One region of the Fusibacter fontis genome, then DNA from elsewhere that is predicted to be linked to it. Evidence: a T-box and tRNA genes for the amino acid it is inferred to sense, from the RefSeq annotation. Region 1 holds a T-box; the other holds one or more tRNA genes.
The links. The T-box of region 1 lies ahead of argS (arginine--tRNA ligase). A T-box ahead of a tRNA ligase gene usually reads a tRNA of that ligase, here a tRNA-Arg.

Region 1 (5,043 bases):
GAAAGCTTTAAAAAATGTATGTCTCGTTTTGATTCTACGAATTAATTTTAAAGTATTTTCTCTACATAACCCATTTGATTGAATAAAATTAGGGGTTACCACAATCTAAATATTAGATGTGGTAGCCCCTTTGTTTTACATTTGTTCAGGTGCATCCATACATAAGAGTTGTAAAGCGTTTTTGATCACAATTTGAACACTCTTAACGAGTGCAACACGCGCCGATTTAACAGCCTCATCGTCAACCAAAATTGCATTGTCGTGATAGAATCGGTTGAATGCTTGCGCAACTTCTATGACGTATCTTGCAATTGTGTGTGGTTCATAGTTCTTATGTGCTAAAATGACGATTTCACCAAATTTTGATAAAAGTCGAATAACGTCTTTAGATACAGAATCTGAAAGTGCGCTATAATCAGGTGCAGCGAGTTGAGTATCTTCCACTTTTCTCAAAACACTGCAAGCTCTCGCATGCGTATATTGAACATAAGGCCCAGTTTCCCCCTCAAATGACAATGTTTTATCCAGCGAAAAGGCATAATCTTTTGTTCTTGAGGTCGTTAATTCTTGGAATACAACCGCTCCAATACCAATTTGAGCAGCCACTTTTTCTTTGTTATCGAGATTTGGATTTTTCTCGTTGATAATTTGAAGTGTTTGTTCAACCGCTTTATCCAATACATCCTCGAGGAATACAACATTTCCCTTACGAGTTGACAATGCCCCTTCTTCAAGCGAAACCATTCCAAAGTCCACGTGAATACAATCTTTCGCCCAATCGTAACCCATTAATTCTACAATCTTAAACCATTGTTGAAAATGCAATTTTTGCGCACTACCAACAACATAAATATTTTTGTCAAAATTATAGGTGTCTTTTCTATACTTTGCAGCAGCTAAATCACGAGTTAAATAGAGGGATGAACCATCTTTTTTGGTAATCAACGCAGGAATCATTCCATATGCTTCTAAATTGACAATTTCAGCGCCTTCATCCTTCTGAACGAGATTTTTTTCTCGAAGTTCATTGATAATCGCTGGCATCTTATCGGAATAAAAACTTTCGCCTGCATACGAATCAAATGTAACACCCAATTTAGAATACACGCGATTAAACACTTTGAGCGACATATCTCTAAAAAGTGTCCAAAGCGCTACCGCTTCTTCGTCACCGTTCTCAAGTTTCGTAAACCAAGCTCTTGCTTCATCTTCAAGTTCCGGATGCGTTTCAGCTTCATCATGGAATTTCACGTATATTTTTAATAGTTCAGGGATTGGATCGGCTTCAATAACATCTCGATCTCCCCATAATTTATAGGCTACAATCAGCTTTCCAAATTGAGTCCCATAATCTCCCAAATGATTAATTGCAACAGTATCATAACCTAGATACTTGTAAATACGGTGAAGCGACTCTCCTATCATCGTACTTCTAATATGTCCCATATGAAATGGCTTTGCGATATTTACGGATGAGTACTCAATGATAGTTTTCTTACCATTTCCTAAAGTAGAGGTTCCATATTGATCTTTTTCTCTCAATACTTCCTCAAGAACATTTTTAGCAAATTGTTCTGTATTGACTGTGTAATTTAGAAAACCAGCCACAGCTTCGACTTTTTGAAAATTTGAATCAACCGGTAATTGTTGAACGACCTCATCTGCAATAGCCACAGGTGATTTTCTAAATGCTTTTGCAAGTTTAAAACATGGAAAAGCATAATCTCCCATCTCTGTGTTTTTAGGGTGCTCAACTAAAGACAGAATCTCTTCATAACTTAAATCGCCATTCATCTGATCAATGATTTCTTTTAATTGCTTTGCAATTAGTTCTTTGTAATTAATCATATTTCCCCTCCTCAAAAAATAAAAACGCCTCTTATTATAATAATAAGAGACGAAGGTTTCCGCGTTGCCACTCTTTTTAGAAAGATTCCTCTTTCTCACTCGAAGTCTTTAACGGTGACTACCGGCCTTTGGCATCTCATGGGCTCTCTTCATGTTCATGTATTACAGGACTCACACCAACTCCTGCTCGCTTTAAGGGACATTTACACTACTGTTCCAATCGTAGATTTTACTTATGTTCATTTCATTTTGATTTTGTTAATTTGAGTCTTACTTTACCATAGTAATGTTTATCTGTCAATATATAATGAAATTCTTGAATGAAGTGTAAAATATTTATGAAAACCTCTGCATATGACTTCACTATCTGGGAAATTATTGTATAATAACGATATGTTCATTTAAAGAAAATTCGAGGAGATACTATGGCAAATTTAAATTATTATAAGCATAAACTCAAGCATCTTTCATTGACCGAATGGTTAATTGGCATCAACATTTTTATGTTTCTTTTGACTCAGATTGCAGATTATTTTACTGGAAACGGACTTTTGTTTCTTGGTTCAAAGGTAAATGCCCTCATTGGCCTAGGAGAATTTTGGCGATTATTTACAGCGATGTTTTTACATGCGGACTTTTTACATTTAATGTTTAACATGATGGCACTTTACGTCATCGGTCGAGATATTGAACGATTCTATGGGAAACGCAACTTTTTAATCATCTATTTTATCTCAGGACTTATCGGTTCTGGAGCAAGCTTTTTGTTTAGTACGGCAACTTCGGTCGGCGCATCAGGCGCGATTTTTGGTTTAATGGGCGCTAACTTGTTTTTATACAAACTCAATCCTATTGTCTATAAAAAATTATTTGGGTCCGATTTAATCTTACTCGTTGGAATCAACCTACTCATCGGTCTTGTAAAACCGAACATCGATATGGCAGGACATATTGGAGGCTTAATTGGTGGTTTTTTCTTAGCTTACTCTGTTGGATTGAGTCACGAAAAAATTTTCCATTTAAAACGATTACCTGTTCAAGTCATTTCCGTACTATTGTTAGTCGTTCCTATTGTTTTGGGAACGCTGAAAGTTCAAGCTGATCCTGAAATCTTCTTACAAGGAGCAGCTTATTATTATCAAGATGGAAAAGCGGAAAAAGCCATCAGAACGTTAGAAAAAGGGCAAAAAAAATATCCTGATCAAAGTATCTATCAAGAGTGGATAGATGAAATTGAACAGGATATGAATTAATATTGTCAGATACAAATTAATAATACGAGATATGAATTGGTCATATAAAATATGAAATCAATTTTAAGAACAATTTATTGACTATTTTAATACTATAGTGGTTGCACCACTACCACCTTCATTATAAGCGGCATCTTCAAATTTTTTAATATGGGGGTGCCCTTTAAAATGCTCATGTAGACCTTTTCGAAGTGCGCCGGTTCCCTTTCCATGAATGATGCGAACTTGACTGAGGCTCGATATTGCCGCGTCATCCAGATATTTATCAATGATAGTAATCGCCTCGTCAATGTTATTTCCTCTGACGTCGATTTCCGGACTAATTGTAGCACTTTTCATAGTGAATGACTTCACTTTGTTAAACACCTTCTCATCTTTCTTCTTTTTACTGATAACTGAAAGCTGCTTAATGTTCACGTTCATCTTCATTAAACCTACCTGTACAGTCAGTTCACCCTTATCATTTGGCAAGGATAATACGGTTCCTTCTTGATCGATACTGAGCACTCGAACAGAATCGCCAATTAAAAGGTTTTTAGGTGCAAATTCATTAACTGCTTCTGTCTTAATCACTTCTTCAGCTAAATCATCTATTCCATCCATCAAACGCTTTCTCATACCTTCAATGTCTTTATTTCTCGATTGATCGGCTGAGAGTTTTATCGTTCTTAACTCTTTGACGATTTCATCTGCTTCTTCTTTGGCTGCTTTTAACAGTTCTCTTGCTTCATCTTTTGCTTTCTTTGCTAGTTCATCTTTTTGTCTTAACCACTTGTCTTCTTTTTCTTGATAAGAACGCTTCATTTTTTCAACTTCTAATCTCATGCGAATTGCCGCATCGCGTTCTTCTTCAATTTGTCTTTGATTTTTTTCAATATTCGCGAGAATATCTTCAAAACGGATATCATCTTTGTGAATGTATTCTTTTGCGTGATGAACAATCGCATCTGATAAACCTAATTTTTGAGAAATCTCGAAAGCATTTGATTTTCCTGGAATTCCAATAAGTAATTTATATGTCGGACTCAATGTTTCAACATTAAACTCCACACAAGCATTTTCAATCTTGTCTGTGATAATTGCATACTCTTTTAATTCGGAATAATGCGTCGTTGCAAGTGTTCGAATGTTTTTATCTTTTAATTGATCCAATATGGCCATAGCAAGTGCCGCACCCTCAGTAGGATCTGTTCCTGCGCCAAGTTCATCAAAGAGAACCAAAGAATCTTTTGTGACATCCCGCAAGATCTTTACAATATTCGTCATATGTGATGAAAACGTACTTAAACTTTGTTCAATGCTCTGTTCATCTCCAATATCTGCAAAAACCTCATCAAATATCGAAAGTTCCGTACCGTAATCCGCTGGAACATGAAGCCCTGCTTGAGCCATTAAGGTTAACAGGCCCACTGTTTTAAGTGTCACTGTTTTCCCACCTGTATTTGGACCTGTTATGAGTAGGGTGTTGAATTTATCTCCTAACCAAATATTTGAAGGGACAACTGTTTCTTTTGGAAGAAGTGGGTGTCGCCCATTTTTAATTCTGAATCGTTTCTCTTGATTCATTTCTGGTTCGACTGCTTTGTAATCCAAAGCAAATTTGCCTTTTGCAAATAAAAAATCCAAACGCGTCATCGACTCAATATTCGTCATGATGGCATCTGCAGCATTTGCCACTTCACCTGTTAGCATTCTTAAAATTCGTTCGATTTCCTTTTGCTCATCTATTTTGAGTTCACGTAGCTCATTGTTAAGTTCAACCACTGCTAATGGCTCAATATAAAACGTACTCCCTTTCGAAGATTGATCATGAACGAGTCCTTTTACCTGGCTTTTATATTCACTTTTAACAGGTATAACAAAACGATCTTGGCGAATGGTAATCAATGAATCTTGTAAGTACTTTTGATAAGCAGGAGACGTAATCATGGACTCCAATTTA
Region 2 (5,043 bases), 400 kb from region 1:
AAAGATCCCGTATCTAAAAACCGTTGTAATTTGCCCTCAATCGCCATGGAAATAGCACCCGTTTCTTCAGAAACTATGATAATCATTGCGTCTGAACTTTCTGTCATTCCCATTGCAGCGCGATGCCTTGTTCCTAATTCTTTACTGATATACTTGTTTGAAGATAATGGAAGAAGACATCCTGCGGCCATTAAACGATTATTTTTTATCACTACCGCTCCATCATGTAATGGAGATTTTGGATAGAAAATATTCATTAATAAATCTGCCCCAATTTGAGCATCTACAACTGTCCCCGTTTCTACGATATCATTAATCCCGATTGTTCTCTCAATTACAATGAGTGCACCAATTTTTTTTCTAGACATGACACCCACAGCATCAACTATTTCATTTATGGATTGAGTCATTTCTAACTCAGTTGTTTTCTTATTGCCTGAAATTAACCACTGTGAGCGCCCTAAATGCTCAAGGGCTTTTCTTAACTCAGGTTGAAACAAAATAACCAGTGCGATTAAGCCGATAGTAAACGTACTCTGTAAAATGTAATTGATTGCATAGAGTTTCGCCCAACCGCTCAGTTTGGATATTACCAAAATAATAATAAACCCTTTCACAAGTTGCTCTGCTCTCGTCTCTTTAATCAAACCAAGAAGCTTATAAAACACAATCGCAATAATTCCAATATCAATGATATAATTTATTCTAATCTCTGCGATGTTTGCCATTATAACATCAATAAATGAATTGACTACTTCCATATTTTTCTCCTTTTCACCAATCTATAATTAACTCCAATTGATCATTTTGCCACAAATACACAGACGAGTTTTAGATCAAATTGATTCTAATGCCTTCAAAATTTTTGTTGTTATGAAATTGTGATGTCTCAAAGTACAGTATACTACATTTAAATTGCTGCATTCCGTTTAATATTGAATCGTAATAAATTTGTAATCAACTATAGATAAATTAGTTGCTTGCTCAATAAAATTGAATAGTATCCAGACGTCATACTCTACTTAATATTCATTTTGTTACGAGTTTTATCTTCATGATAATAGTACTTATCTCGATGAAGCTCTTTTTATCAATGACTGTTTTTCAATTGATAATAACTTTTCTATTGATAATTGCTTCTCTATTGATTACTGTTTTTATTGATTCAAAATTTTATCCTGCCTCATGACACTATTCGCTATTATAATTTCATATAACTTATCTATAATTTCCATAATTTCTAATTTTAATTGACTTATCTGATCATCCAAAGACAGAGTATCTGAGTCATTTATTGTATCTAGGTTCGTTACTAAATCAATAAAATTATTTTCGTTTATACTTGCAAAAAAAGAATTCACTCTTTCGCGATTTTTCATATATATTGCTTGCTCTCTACTACTATCACTCACTGTCATTTCATGAATCTTTTTATACATACCCACTTGATCCGTTACTATAAATCTTTTAATAATATTTTCAATAAGTATTTGATCGATGCGGTCAATTTCAAATCTATAAGTCTGCATATTTTGAACCTGGCTGAGATTAGAATTCTCAAAATTTAAACGACCACTTTTATTATTTGAATCCCCTTCATTTTGATCTAACGCATCCGTATGATGGTTTGTCATACCTACTTGATATTCAACCTGATTACTTATATTGTGGTTGTTCATATCGTGCTTGTTCATATCGTGGTTGTTTGTGCCTTGATTGTTATTACCTTGACTGGTTCGTAATTTCGATTGGCTTTTCTTTTCTTTACTCATAAACTGCTCCCTATTTATCCAATGAATGTGCAATTAATTCTTTTTTCAACTATTCCATTTAGTTATTGTTCAATTAATAATTTTATTTTCTCTAATTTTTTACTTTTTTACAATTTGTTAGATTGATTACTATCATTATATCAAAAAAATAAAAGACCAACGACTAAGAATTCTTAATCATTGATCTTAATATGGTGCCCAGAGGCGGAATCGAACCACCGACACGGGGATTTTCAGTCCCCTGCTCTACCGACTGAGCTATCTGGGCATGTGAGAGTTATACTCTCATAATTAATGTGGTGGGCATAAGTGGACTCGAACCACCGACCTCACGCTTATCAGGCGTGCGCTCTAACCAGCTGAGCTATACGCCCACATTAGAATTGGCGGAGAGGGTGGGATTCGAACCCACGTGGGCTTGCACCCTAACGGTTTTCAAGACCGCCCCGTTATGACCGCTTCGGTACCTCTCCATATGGCGCGTCCGTAGGGACTCGAACCCCAAACCCCCGCCTTAGAAGGGCGGTGCTCTATCCAGTTGAGCTACGAACGCTTATAAAATTGGAGCGGAAGACGAGATTCGAACTCGCGACCCTCGCCTTGGCAAGGCGATGCTCTACCACTGAGCCACTTCCGCAAAATGATTAATTAAATGGTGGAGGGAGAAGGATTCGAACCTTCGAAATCGTCGATAACGGATTTACAGTCCGCCCCCTTTGGCCACTCGGGAACCCCTCCAGTCATAAAATGGAGCCGGTGATGGGACTCGAACCCGCGACCTACTGATTACAAGTCAGTTGCTCTACCAATTGAGCTACACCGGCATAAATGGCGATCCAGAAGGGACTCGAACCCTCGACCTCTAGCGTGACAGGCTAGCGTTCTAACCAACTGAACTACTGGACCGCAATAATGATTACTCGTACATTATTGATGTACAAGTTCCCTCCTAGCAACCAAGTTGCATACGTCGGGCAGTTTTGAAATACAAAACTGAAAATGGTGGAAGTTATAGGGATCGAACCTATGACCCTCTGCTTGTAAGGCAGATGCTCTCCCAGCTGAGCTAAACTTCCATGTGAAAAAAACTCTCGTTTTCTTCAAATTGTCAACGGAACATTGACTGTTTTACTTCGTTAGTCTCCTAAAATTCTTCGAATTTAACGTCGACTGTTATACTTCGTAAAACATAAATGGTGACCCCTAGGGGAATCGAACCCCTGTTACCGCCGTGAAAGGGCGGTGTCTTGACCGCTTGACCAAGGGGCCATGATTAAAATGGTAGCGGCGGGCGGATTCGAACCACCGACCTTCCGGGTATGAACCGGACGCTCTAGCCAACTAAGCTACGCCGCCATAATAAACATGGTTGCGGAGGCAGGATTCGAACCTACGGCCTTTGGGTTATGAGCCCAACGAGCTGCCACTGCTCCACTCCGCGATAATAAATATAAAATTGGTGCCGAGGACCGGAATCGAACCGGTACGGTGTCGCCACCGCAGGATTTTAAGTCCTGTGCGTCTGCCAGTTCCGCCACCACGGCACGTTTAAAATGGCTCCAAGGGAGGGATTCGAACCCTCAGCCTATCGGTTAACAGCCGAGTGCTCCACCGTTGAGCTACCTTGGAATACTTTTAAAAGCATTTCATATTCTTCGGTGTAACAATCACTTATAAACATCACATTTCGCTTTGCTCCATGATTGTTGAGCTACCTTGGAATACTTTTTAGTTCTTAAAGAACAAACTAGCGACGTTCTACTCTCCCAGGCAGCTACCCGCCAAGTACCATCGACGCTGGAGGACTTTACTTCTGTGTTCGGTATGGGAACAGGTGTTTCCCCTCCGCCATCATCACTAGATATGAAATTGTTTACAATTTCAGCCGTAGGTCGGTTTGCGAAGCAAATTGACTAGGCACGTAGTAAAATTTGCCGTAGGTCGGTTTTTCGTAGAAAAACTGACTAGGCACAAGGTTATTATACCCTAGGTCATCAGACCCTGAAAATCACATATAGAGGTTCATTCAAAAGTGTTTGGATCGTTAGGTCAAGTCCTCGATCTATTAGTACCTGTCAGCTGAATGCATTACTGCACTTACACCTCAGGCCTATTACCACATTATCTTCATGGGATCTTACTCCATTTCTGGATGGGAAATCTCATCTTGAGGGGGGCTTCGCGCTTAGATGCCTTCAGCGCTTATCCCGTCCGAACTTAGCTACTCAGCTGTGCCATTGGCATGACAACTGATCCACCAGCGGTTCGTCCATCCCGGTCCTCTCGTACTAAGGACAGCTCCTCTCAAATTTCCTACGCCCACAGCAGATAGGGACCGAACTGTCTCACGACGTTCTGAACCCAGCTCGCGTGCCTCTTTAATGGGCGAACAGCCCAACCCTTGGGACCTACTTCAGCCCCAGGATGAGACGAGCCGACATCGAGGTGCCAAACCTCCCCGTCGATGTGGACTCTTGGGGGAGATAAGCCTGTTATCCCCGGGGTAGCTTTTATCCGTTGAGCGATGGCCCTTCCATGCGGTGCCACCGGATCACTAAGCTCTACTTTCGTACCTGCTCGAAATGTCTCTCTCGCAGTCAAGCTCCCTTTTGCCTTTACACTCTTCGCGCGATTTCCAACCGCGCTGAGGGAACCTTTAGGCGCCTCCGTTACTCTTTAGGAGGCGACCGCCCCAGTCAAACTGCCCACCTGACATTGTCCTAAACCAGGGTAACTGGTCATAGTTAGAATAACGTTATATCAAGAGTGGTATCCCAACGGCGACTCCGCTAAGACTAGCGTCCTAACTTCTCAGTCTCCCACCTATCCTGTACATGATATACCATTATCCAGTGCCAAGCTGCAGTAAAGCTCCACGGGGTCTTTCCGTCTAGCTGCGGGTAACCGGCATCTTTACCGGTACTACAATTTCACCGAGTCTATTGTTGAGACAGCGTCCAAATCGTTACGCCTTTCGTGCGGGTCGGAACTTACCCGACAAGGAATTTCGCTACCTTAGGACCGTTATAGTTACGGCCGCCGTTTACTGGGGCTTCAGTTCTGTGCTTCGATTGCTCTAACACTTCCCCTTAACCTTCCAGCACCGGGCAGGCGTCAGCCCCTATACATCATCTTTCGATTTAGCAGAGACCTGTGTTTTTGGTAAACAGTCGCTTGGACCTATCCTCTGCGGCCGACTCTAGCTCTGAACCTGAGTCGGCACCCCTTCTCCCGAAGTTACGGGGTCATTTTGCCGAGTTCCTTAACAATA

Region 2: it encodes a tRNA-Arg, which carries the amino acid that the T-box ahead of argS (arginine--tRNA ligase) is inferred to sense. The anticodon was not compared.

What each region holds. Positions count from the first base shown of each region.
Region 1 covers NZ_AP042445.1:1,406,757-1,411,799, forward strand. Annotated here, with positions in the region: gene ACZ41W_RS06370 (response regulator) at 1-45, shown strand, start outside; gene argS (arginine--tRNA ligase) at 136-1,845, opposite strand; T-box leader at 1,891-2,081, opposite strand; gene ACZ41W_RS06380 (rhomboid family intramembrane serine protease) at 2,274-3,101, shown strand; gene ACZ41W_RS06385 (endonuclease MutS2) at 3,183-5,043, opposite strand, start outside.
Region 2 covers NZ_AP042445.1:1,811,317-1,816,359, forward strand. Annotated here, with positions in the region: gene cdaA (diadenylate cyclase CdaA) at 1-761, opposite strand, end outside; gene ACZ41W_RS08130 (chorismate mutase) at 1,158-1,772, opposite strand; tRNA gene ACZ41W_RS08135 (tRNA-Phe) at 1,965-2,040, opposite strand; tRNA gene ACZ41W_RS08140 (tRNA-Ile) at 2,070-2,146, opposite strand; tRNA gene ACZ41W_RS08145 (tRNA-Ser) at 2,157-2,245, opposite strand; tRNA gene ACZ41W_RS08150 (tRNA-Arg) at 2,249-2,325, opposite strand; tRNA gene ACZ41W_RS08155 (tRNA-Gly) at 2,335-2,409, opposite strand; tRNA gene ACZ41W_RS08160 (tRNA-Tyr) at 2,426-2,510, opposite strand; tRNA gene ACZ41W_RS08165 (tRNA-Thr) at 2,521-2,596, opposite strand; tRNA gene ACZ41W_RS08170 (tRNA-Asp) at 2,602-2,678, opposite strand; tRNA gene ACZ41W_RS08175 (tRNA-Val) at 2,773-2,848, opposite strand; tRNA gene ACZ41W_RS08180 (tRNA-Glu) at 2,967-3,041, opposite strand; tRNA gene ACZ41W_RS08185 (tRNA-Met) at 3,052-3,128, opposite strand; tRNA gene ACZ41W_RS08190 (tRNA-Met) at 3,139-3,213, opposite strand; tRNA gene ACZ41W_RS08195 (tRNA-Leu) at 3,230-3,316, opposite strand; tRNA gene ACZ41W_RS08200 (tRNA-Asn) at 3,327-3,401, opposite strand; rRNA gene rrf (5S ribosomal RNA) at 3,518-3,634, opposite strand; rRNA gene ACZ41W_RS08210 (23S ribosomal RNA) at 3,818-5,043, opposite strand, start outside.